3 regions of the Mesorhizobium sp. RSR380A genome follow, and region 2 is predicted to be linked to each of the others. Evidence: predicted binding sites of a transcription regulator. Region 2 holds the regulator's gene; each other region holds the start of a gene.
The links. Region 2 encodes PhoB, which activates phosphate uptake and scavenging genes when phosphate is short. Its sites were predicted from a motif close to TGTCATNNANCTGTCAT; they were not measured.
Positions count from the first base shown of each region.

Region 1: ACYG9Z_RS22620 (LTA synthase family protein) is a predicted target of PhoB. The motif match lies at 1,649-1,665, and genes of this name have one in related genera.
Region 3: ppk2 (polyphosphate kinase 2) is a predicted target of PhoB. The motif match lies at 1,560-1,576, and genes of this name have one in related genera.

Region 1 is NZ_JBTTIB010000001.1:4,709,151-4,712,426, reverse strand. It holds gene fabG (3-oxoacyl-[acyl-carrier-protein] reductase) at 1-430, opposite strand, end outside; gene fabD (ACP S-malonyltransferase) at 491-1,438, opposite strand; gene ACYG9Z_RS22620 (LTA synthase family protein) at 1,716-3,276, shown strand, end outside.
Region 2 is NZ_JBTTIB010000001.1:2,287,456-2,290,731, forward strand. It holds gene ACYG9Z_RS11030 (ROK family protein) at 1-1,184, shown strand, start outside; gene phoB (phosphate regulon transcriptional regulator PhoB) at 1,215-1,904, opposite strand; gene phoU (phosphate signaling complex protein PhoU) at 1,921-2,625, opposite strand; gene pstB (phosphate ABC transporter ATP-binding protein PstB) at 2,667-3,276, opposite strand, start outside.
Region 3 is NZ_JBTTIB010000001.1:5,265,553-5,268,828, forward strand. It holds gene ACYG9Z_RS25445 (glycosyl transferase family 90) at 1-329, shown strand, start outside; gene ACYG9Z_RS25450 (aldo/keto reductase) at 350-1,393, opposite strand; gene ppk2 (polyphosphate kinase 2) at 1,637-2,557, shown strand; gene ACYG9Z_RS25460 (dihydrofolate reductase family protein) at 2,747-3,276, opposite strand, start outside.

The DNA.
Region 1 (3,276 bases), 2.4 Mb from region 2:
TGACGCCGACCACCGAGGTGATGTTGATGATGCGGCCATGGCGGCGGCGCATCATCGGATGGGTCAGCTCGCGGGTCAGCCGGAACACGGCGGTGAGGTTCACCTCCAGCACGCTGTCCCAATCCGCATCCGCCATGCGTACGAACAGGCCGTCCTTGGTGATGCCGGCATTGTTGACCAGTATGTCGACGCCTTCGAGTTCGGCTTCGGCCTTCTGGCCAAGCGCCTTGACCACGTCACGGTCGGCAAGATTGGCCGGGAACAGCTTTACCCGGTCGCCGAGTTCGCCGGCCAGGGTCTCCAGTTTCTCGATGCGGGTGCCGTGCAGGCCGACAATGGCGCCTTGCGCATGCAGCACCCGGGCAATCGCCTCGCCAATGCCGCCCGATGCGCCGGTGACGAGCGCCTTGCGGCCGGTCAGTTCGAACATTTTCGTCTCCTGATCTTAAGAGAACACCCTTCCCACGGGAGGGGTTGAATCGCCAGTGGATTATGCAAGCGCGGCCAGCGCCGCCTCGACTTCGGCCGGCGTGCCGACGGCCGATGTGGCGATGTCGCGGTTGATCCGCCGCGCCAGGCCGGAAAGCACCTTGCCGGCGCCGATCTCAAACAGCGTGGCGACGCCATTGGCGCCGAACCACTCCACCGTTTCGCGCCAGCGCACGCGGCCGGTGATCTGCTCGACCAGGCGGCGCGCGATCTCGTCGGGGTCGCTGGTCGGGGCTACAGTGACGTTGGAGACGACGGGCACGACCGGTGCATTCTTGGTCACGCCGGCCAGCGCCTCGCGCATGACATCGGCCGCCGGCGCCATCAGCGCCGAATGGAAGGGTGCGGAGACCTGCAGCATCAGCGCCCGCTTGGCGCCCTTTTCGGTGCACAGTTTCGCGGCGAGTTCCACCGCCGCCCTGGCGCCGGAGATCACCAGCTGGCCGCCGCCATTGTCGTTGGCGATCTGGCAGACCTTGCCGGATCCCGTTGCGGCCTCGGTGCAAGCGGCTTCGACGTCGGGCTGTTCCAGTCCGATGATCGCCGCCATGGCGCCCTCGCCGGCCGGCACCGCCGCCTGCATGGCGTTGCCGCGGATGCGCAGCAGCCGGGCAGCATCGGCGACCGAAACGAAACCGGCCGCGGCAAGGGCGGAATATTCGCCGAGCGAATGACCGGCAACGTAGGCAACCTTGTCCTTCAGCGAAAAGCCGCGCGCTTCCAGCGAGCGGATTCCCGCCAGCGAGACCGCCATCAGCGCCGGCTGGGCATTGGCAGTCAGGGTCAGCGCCTCTTCCGGGCCTTCCCAGATCAGTTTCGACAGCTTTTCGCCCAACGCATCATCGACTTCCTCGAACACCCTGCGTGCCTCGGGGAAGGCGTCGGCGAGGTCCTTGCCCATGCCGACAGCCTGACTGCCCTGTCCCGGAAAGGTGAATGCGACGGCCATTTGGGCGCTCTCCAGCGGCTGATTTTTCCTGCCTGTGACGCAAGGCGGACCGTCAAGTCAAGCCCGGAGGCGGCATTTCGGCTCTCGCTTGAACCGGAGCTGACCTCGAGTCCCTGTTCCCAAAGGCTTTTTGCCGATCACACCTGATGAAAACCGCTCACGAATCGTTTGCTGGCTCTTCTTATTTTCGCCACAGGCGCTAGCTTTTGCATGACAGTTCTATGACAGAACGGTGGCGCGAGTGGAAATACGCGTTGCTTGGGCCGGGGGAAGAGACGTGGCTAGGATCAGGAAGGGCGCGGCCGTACCCGCGCCACAGTTCTTGGAAGACGATCCGTCCACCGGCTACCTGCCGGGGCGCAGATGGCCGGTCATCCGCTACGGTCTGGTCACGCTGCTTGCCTCCGCCATCCTGGTGTTCGCCATCGAATGGATCGTGCGCGGCGACTTCTTCGGCACGGTCGACTTCTTCCTGCAGCCATTCAAGCCGGGCTGGACCACCATCATTGTCTTTGCATTGGTGCTGATGGGACTGGACGCCGTGCTTGGCCGCAGTCACCAGAGTCTGATGATCGTGGCGCCGCTGACGCTGGCGCTGGCCTTTGTCGGGCATCAGAAGTCGCATTATCTCGGCGATCCGCTCTACCCAACCGATTTTCTTTATTCGCGCCAGATCATGGCACTGATGCCGCTCCTGGTGCGCGAACGGCCTTGGACGGCGCTCGCCATGGCGGTCGGCATCGTCGCCGGCCTGTCGCTGCTGATCTATGGCTGGCGGTTGTGGCGCCGCAAGGTTCCGATCCTCAGCCGCAAAGGGCGGCTGGCGCGGCTGACGCTGGCAGTGCCGCTGCTCGCCTTCTTCGTCTCGATCATGGACTACGCCACCTTCTCGTGGACCCGCGACCGGCTGCAGATCATCCCGATTATGTGGGACCAGAAGGAGAACTACGCCTCCAACGGGTTTGCGCTGGCCTTCGCGCTAAACGTGCCGATGGCGCATGTCTCGGCGCCGGCGGGCTATTCCGACAAGGCGATCGACGCGATCGACAGGCCTGATGTGGCGGCCTCGGTACCGGATGAGAAACCCGACATCATCGTGGTGATGAGCGAATCTTTCTGGGATCCGACCAAGCTGCCCGGCGTCACAATCACGCCTGACCCGATCCCCAATGTGCGGGCGCTGCGTTCCGGCTATATGTTCTCGCCGGAATTCGGCGGCATGACCGCCAACATCGAATTCGAGGCGCTGACCGGCTTTTCCAATGCCTTCCTGCCGGCGGGCTCGATCCCCTACCAGCAATATGTGCGCACGCCGACGCCGTCGCTGGCGACCTTCCTGAAAAGCGAGGGCTACCGGGCGCGCGCCATCCATCCGGGCACCAACTGGTTCTGGAACAGGGGCGCCGTCTATGCCGATTTCGGTTTCAACGATTTCCGCTCGGAAGAGACGCTGCCGCCACTGGAAAAGCGCGGGCCGCTGGCTTCCGATGCGTCGATGACCGACGAGATCATCGCAGAGGCCGACGCCAGCGAGCGGCCGGTGTTCTTCTTCGCCGTCAGCCTGCAGAACCACGGTCCCTACGAGCCATACCGCTATTACAATCCGACCCACAAGGTCGTGGCACCGATCAGCACGTGGGCGCGGGAATCGCTGCTCAGCTACGCCGAGGGATCGGCCGATGCCGACCGTGGCCTCGAGCGATTGATCGAATGGGCGAAGAAGCGCGAGCGGCCGACGGTCATCGCCTTCTTCGGCGACCATCTGCCGCCGCTCGGCCCCGTCTATGTCGAAACCGGTTACCTGAAGGACAATGTCGCGCCGCGCAAGGAACCGACGC
Region 2 (3,276 bases):
TGATTTCAGCCGTGCGCCGGGCCGGCCAGCCGTCGCGGACCGAGATTGCGGCGACCACCGGCCTCAGCCACTCGACCATATCGGCAATCTCGTCTGATCTGATTCAAGAAGGCATCCTGATTGAAGGCAAACCTGGCGAGACCGGCGCACTGAAACGCGGCCGGCCGCAGGTGGGCCTTGGTCTCAACCCGGAAGCGGCGGCGGTGATGACCGTCGTGCTGTCGCTCAATTTCCTGTCCGTCACCGTCATCGACTATGCCGGCCACGTCGTCGCCGAGGAACAGCGCCGGCTGGACACGCTGACCAAGCCGCGCGACGAACTGATCGGCGAATGCGTAGCAATCGTCCGGAGGCGTCTCGAGGACCCGGACCTGGACGTCCAGAGCATCGCCCGCATTGCCATGGGCATCCAGGGCATCACCGATTCGCAGGCGCGGGCCATGCTGTGGTCGCCAATCACGCCACTGACCGACATTGCCTTCGCCGACATGTTGGAAGTGGAATTCGGCATTCCTGCCACCATGGAGAACGACTGCAATATGATGGCGGTGGCGCTGCAATGGCGCCAGCCCGAGCGCTACCGCGACAATTTTATCGCCATCCTCTTATCGCACGGCATCGGCATGGGCCTGGTGCTGAAAGGCGAACTGTTCACCGGCACCCATTCCTCGGGCGGCGAGTTCGGCCACATGATCCACCGTCCGGGCGGCGCGCTCTGCCGCTGCGGGCGGCGCGGCTGCGTGGAAGCCTATGCCGGAAACTACGCCATCTGGCGCAGCGCCAAAATGATGGGCGAGGATGCCGAGCCGGTCGATATCGGCGACGCTGATATGCGCGCACTCGCCGCGCGCGCCCGCGAAACCGACGGCCCGGAGCGCGAAGCCTATCGCAAGGCCGGCGAGGCGCTCGGCTTCGGCCTCGGCAGCCTGTTTGCGCTGATCGATCCGGCACCCGTCGCCATGGTAGGCGTCAGCGCCGCCGCCTTCGACCTGATCGAGCCGGCATTGCGCGAGGCCATCGCCCAGACTGCCGGCGGCCAGCACTCGAAGTCGATCTCCTTCGACACCGAGCCCAACGAACTGCCGCTGATCCGCGAAGGCTGCGCCATGCGCGCGCTCGGCTTCGTCGATCAGGAGATTTTCGCGCCGGGCATTCAGGCCAAATCCGGCAAGCATGTCGCCTGAATGGCCGGCAACGGCGCGACGCGCAGCATCCTAGTCTTCCCTGATCGCGTAGCCGGCGCCGCGAATGGTACGGATGACATCCGGCATGCGGCCGTTGTTGACCGCTTTGCGTAATCGCCCGACATGGACGTCGACGGTTCGCTCGTCGATATAGATCGTCTCGCCCCAGACATTGTCGAGCAGTTGGCTGCGCGAGAACACGCGGCCGGGATGGCGCATCATGAATTCGAGCAGCCGGAACTCGGTCGGTCCGAGCCTGATCTCGCTCTTCTTGCGGTAGACCCGGTGCGATTCTCGATCGAGCACGATGTCGCCGACCTTGAGCACGCTCGACAGCACTTCCGGCTTGGCGCGGCGCAGCAGCGCTTTCACGCGCGCCATGAACTCCGGCGTCGAGAATGGCTTGACCAGATAGTCGTCGGCACCGGTGGACAGGCCGCGCACGCGGTCGCTTTCCTCACCGCGCGCGGTCAGCATGATGATCGGCAGCCGCTCGGTTTCGGGCCGCACTCTAAGCCGCCGGCAGAGCTCGATGCCGGAAACAGCCGGCACCATCCAGTCGAGCACCAGGAGATCGGGCACGTTTTCCTGCAGGCGGATCTCGGCCTCGTCGCCGCGTGTCACCACCTCGACCTGATAGCCTTCGGATTCGAGGTTGTAGCGGAGGAGCACGCCTAGTGGCTCCTCGTCCTCCACGACCATGATGCGTGGCGCGATCATAGGCAGTTCACCCTCATCAGGCCGGCGTGGCCATCGCCGTCTCGTCCTGCTTCGGACGATTGGCGGGCAATTGCTGGCCGGTCAGCACATAATACGCATTTTCGGCGATGTTGGTGACATGATCGCCGATGCGCTCAAGATTCTTGGCGCAGAACAAGAGATGCGTGCAGGCGGTGATGTTGCGAGGGTCTTCCATCATGTAGGTCAAGAGCTCACGAAACACGGACGTGTATTTGACGTCGATGCGCTCGTCGTCATTCCTGAGTTTTGCAAGCGCTGCCGCATCGGTGGCGGCATATTCCTCGACGACGCCTTGCACCTGGATCAGCACCAGTTGCGCCATGGCGTCGATGGAGTGCGAGAGGTCGCGCGGCGTGACGCTCAAGCCCACGGTGCCGACGCGTTTGGCGATGTTCTTGGCGAGGTCGCCGATGCGCTCGAGGTCGCCCGCCATGCGGATCGAGCCGACCACGGCGCGCAGATCGTTGGCCATCGGCTGGCGCTTGGCGATCAGCGTGATGGCGCGGTCGTCCAGTTCGCGCTGGCGCGCATCCATGATGGCGTCGTCGGAAACGACACGCTGTGCCAGCGCATTGTCCGAATTGAGCAGCGCCCTGGTCGAGCCGCTGACCATCGAGCCTGCCAGATCGCCCATGTCGCGGATCAGCTTGCTGATCTGCCCGAGCTCTTCATCGAAGGAGGCGACGGTATGTTCACCCATGATCTTGGTCCTCGTGCCTGAAAATTCACCCGCCGGACGGCTCAGCCGAAGCGGCCGGTAATGTAGTCCTGGGTGCGCTTGTCGTCGGGGTTGGTGAACATCTTGTCGGTGGCGCCCTCCTCGACGAGATAGCCGAGATGGAACATCGCCGTGCGCTGCGACACGCGCGCCGCCTGCTGCATCGAGTGGGTGACGATGACGATCGTGTAGTTCTGGCGCAGTTCGTCGATCAGCTCCTCGACACGGGCGGTGGCGATCGGATCGAGCGCCGAGCAGGGCTCGTCCATCAGGATCACCTCCGGCGACACGGCGATGGCGCGCGCGATGCACAGGCGCTGCTGCTGGCCGCCGGACAGGCCGGTGCCGGGCTCCTGCAGGCGGTCCTTGACCTCGTTCCAGATCGCCGCCTTCTTCAGGCTCTGCTCGACGATCTGGTCCATGTCGGACTTGCGCTTGGCCAGCCCATGGATGCGCGGGCCGTAGGCGACGTTCTCGTAGATCGACTTCGGGAACGGGTTGGGTTTCTGGAACACCATGCCGACGCGGGCGCGCAGTTCGACGACATCGATGTTCTTGTCGTAGATGTCGTCTTCATCGAGCGTGATCTTGCCGGTCACCCGCGCCAAATCGATGGTGTCGTTCATGCGGTTG
Region 3 (3,276 bases), 3.0 Mb from region 2:
CCAATCTGAAATGGATCATGAGCTCGAACTCGCTCTGCCTGATGCCGCCGCCGACTTACGAGACCTGGTTCGCCGAGGGGCAGCTCGAGCCCGATGTCCATTATGTGCCGCTGGCGCCCGACTTCAGCGATCTGGCCGAGCGGGTGCATCATCTCGAGCAGCATCCGGCCGAGGCCCAGCGCATCGTTGCGGCGGCCAACGCCTATTGCCGCAAATTCGCCGACGAGCGGGCCGAGCAGGCGATCTGCCTGCTCGTGCTCTACAAATATTTCGTGCTCAGCGGCCAGATCGAGCCCGATCCGCAGGTCTGGCGGTTTATCGCGGGCTAGCGGCTTCCGGCGCCCTTAAGTCAGATGACGCTGCGGTCCATAACCAGATCGGCCGGGCCGAAGCGGTCCTTCGCCGTAAACTGCTGGTGCCAGTAGGGATAGAGCACCGGCGGCCGGCTGACGGCATCGAGACGCTGGCGTTCATCAAAGGACAGCGTCAGGCTTGCCGCGGCGAGATTGTCTTTCAACTGGGCCTCGTTGCGTGCGCCAATCACCAGCGAACTGACGGCCGGCCGGCCAAGCAGCCAGGCCAGCGCCACCTGGGCCGCCGAGACGCCGCGAGTGGCGCCGATGTCGACCAGCACGTCGACGATCCGCCACAGCCGGCCCTCGTCGCGGATCGGCGGTTCCGACCAGCCGCCGATCTGGCGCGCCGTCGGACTGTCGCGGCGGTATTTGCCCGACAGCAGGCCGCCGGCGAGCGGGCTCCACACCAGCACGCCAAGGCCCTGGTCGACCGAAATCGGCAAGAGCTCATACTCGGCCTCGCGTGCTTCCAGCGTGTAGTGGATCTGCTGGGTGACGAAACGCGGCTGGTGCTGGCTGTCGCTGATGCCGAGCGCCTTCATGACCTGCCAGCCGGAATAGTTGGAGCAGCCGACATAGCGGATCTTGCCCTGGGCAACCAGCGTGTCGAGCGCGGAGATGGTTTCCTCGAGCGGCGTCGCGCCGTCCCATTCGTGCAGGAAATAGATGTCGATGACATCGGTCCTGAGGCGCTTCAGGCTCTTCTCGCATTCGCGGATCAGATGATGGCGCGACAGGCCTTCGTCATTGGGGCCCTTGCCGATCCGCATGCGCGCCTTGGAGGCGATCAGCACGTCGTTCTTGCGCTTGCCGCCGAGCGCCTCGCCGATGATCTCTTCCGACAGACCGTTGGAATAGACATTGGCGGTGTCGATGAGATTGATGCCGGCATCGATGCAAGTGTCGATGATGCGCGAGGCCTCCGCGAGATCGGAATTGCCGACGGCGGCGAACGGCCCGCTGCCGCCGAAGGTCATGGTTCCCAAGGTCAGCGCCGAAACTTTCAAGCCGGAACGGCCAAGCGTGCGGTATTCCATGTCAGATCCTCGTAGTTTTGGTGGGGAGGCGGTTTTAGCAGGAAAGGGCGGGGAAGCCCGAAGGGGTCCGCCAATTGTAGGACAATTTGAGCGGCTTGTCGCCATCCCAGGGCGATGGATCGGCAATGCTCGCTGGTTTGCAGTGATGACCGGCTGGCCGGCGGCTTGCAATAAAACCGTCATTGGCGGCCTATATCGAGTCGGCTCAGGGTTTCATGCCAGCCGGCAAGCGGAGCAGTGGAAATGACCGAGTTGAAGCAGAATTCTCCGGCCAGGGATTGGCTGGAAGCCGAACTCGCCGACATGCTCGACGAGGACTATGAGCTTGAAATGTCGGAGCCGGCGCTGTCGCTGGAGATCTCCAAGATCTACAAGAACGCGCATCCGCCGTCGATCGACCGCATGCAGTATTTCCGCGACCTGATCGGCTTGCAGTCGGAACTGATCAAGCTGCAGTCCTGGGTCGCCTACCACAAGAAGAAGCTGGTGGTGGTTTTCGAAGGACGCGATTCCGCCGGCAAGGGCGGCGTCATCAAGCGCATCACCCAGCGCCTCAACCCGCGCATCTGCCGCGTCGTGGCGCTGCCGGCGCCGACCGAGCGCGAAAAATCGCAGTGGTATTTCCAGCGCTACGTGCCGCATCTGCCGGCCGGCGGCGAGATCGTGCTGTTCGACCGCTCCTGGTACAACCGCTCCGGCGTCGAGCGGGTGATGGGCTTTGCCGAACCCGATCAGGTCGAAGAGTTCTTCCGCGACGTGCCGGAGTTCGAGCGCATGCTGGTCCGCTCCGGCGTCACGCTGGTCAAATACTGGTTCTCGATCACCGACGAGGAACAGCAGATGCGCTTCATGATGCGCATCCACGACCCGATGAAGCAGTGGAAGCTGTCGCCGATGGACCTGCAGTCGCGCGTGCGCTGGGAGCAGTACACCAAGGCCAAGGAAGAGACGTTTGCCCGCACCAACATCCCAGAGGCACCGTGGTACATCGTCGAAGGCAACGACAAGAAGCGGGCGCGGCTGAACTGCATCGACCATCTCCTCAAACAGCTGCCCTATGAGGACGTGCCGCACGAAGAAATCACGCTGCCCGAGCGGGTGTTCAACCCGGAGTACGAGCGCCAGGTCCTGCCGCGCGAGCTTTACGTGCCGGAGAAGTATTGAGCACTTTTCCTTCTCCCCGTTTCACGGGGAGAAGGTGCCCGAAGGGCGGATGAGGGGCAGCGCCGGCATCGACGAATTCACAGCCGTCGGACGCTGCTAACCTCCAAAAGCAGCGCTGCCCCTCATTGCCTGCCGGGCATTTCTCCCCGTAGAACGGGGAGAAAGAAGCCTGCGCCTATCACTTCGCCACTACACCCGCTTGATCGTCACATGCGTGGCGAGCGCTGTCGCCACCTGCTCGGTGCACTGGTAACCCAGCTTCAGCATATCCAGCCCGGCAAACAGGCTCTCGCCCCTCCCGAGCAACACCGGCGACACCGCCAGATGCAACTCGTCGATGAGCTTCTCTTGCAGATATTGCCGGATGGTGGAAACGCCGCCGCCGACGCGGACATCCTTGCCGCCGGCCGCGGCCTTTGCTTGTTCGAGCGCGGCGTGGATGCCGCCGGCAACGAAGTGGAAAACGGTGCCGCCTTCCATCACAATGGGGTCGCGCTTGTAGTGGGTCAGCACGAAGGTCGGCACGTGATAGGGCGGGTTGTCGCCCCACCAGCCTTTCCAGCTCTCGTCTGGCCATTCGCCACGGATCGGGCCGAACATGTTGCGGCCGAGGATCCAGGCCCCGACATTGTCGAAGCTGCGGACAGTGAACCGGTCGTCCACATCGGTGGTGCCGCCATCCTTGCCGACCATCTCATGGAAGGTGCGGGTGCCGGTCA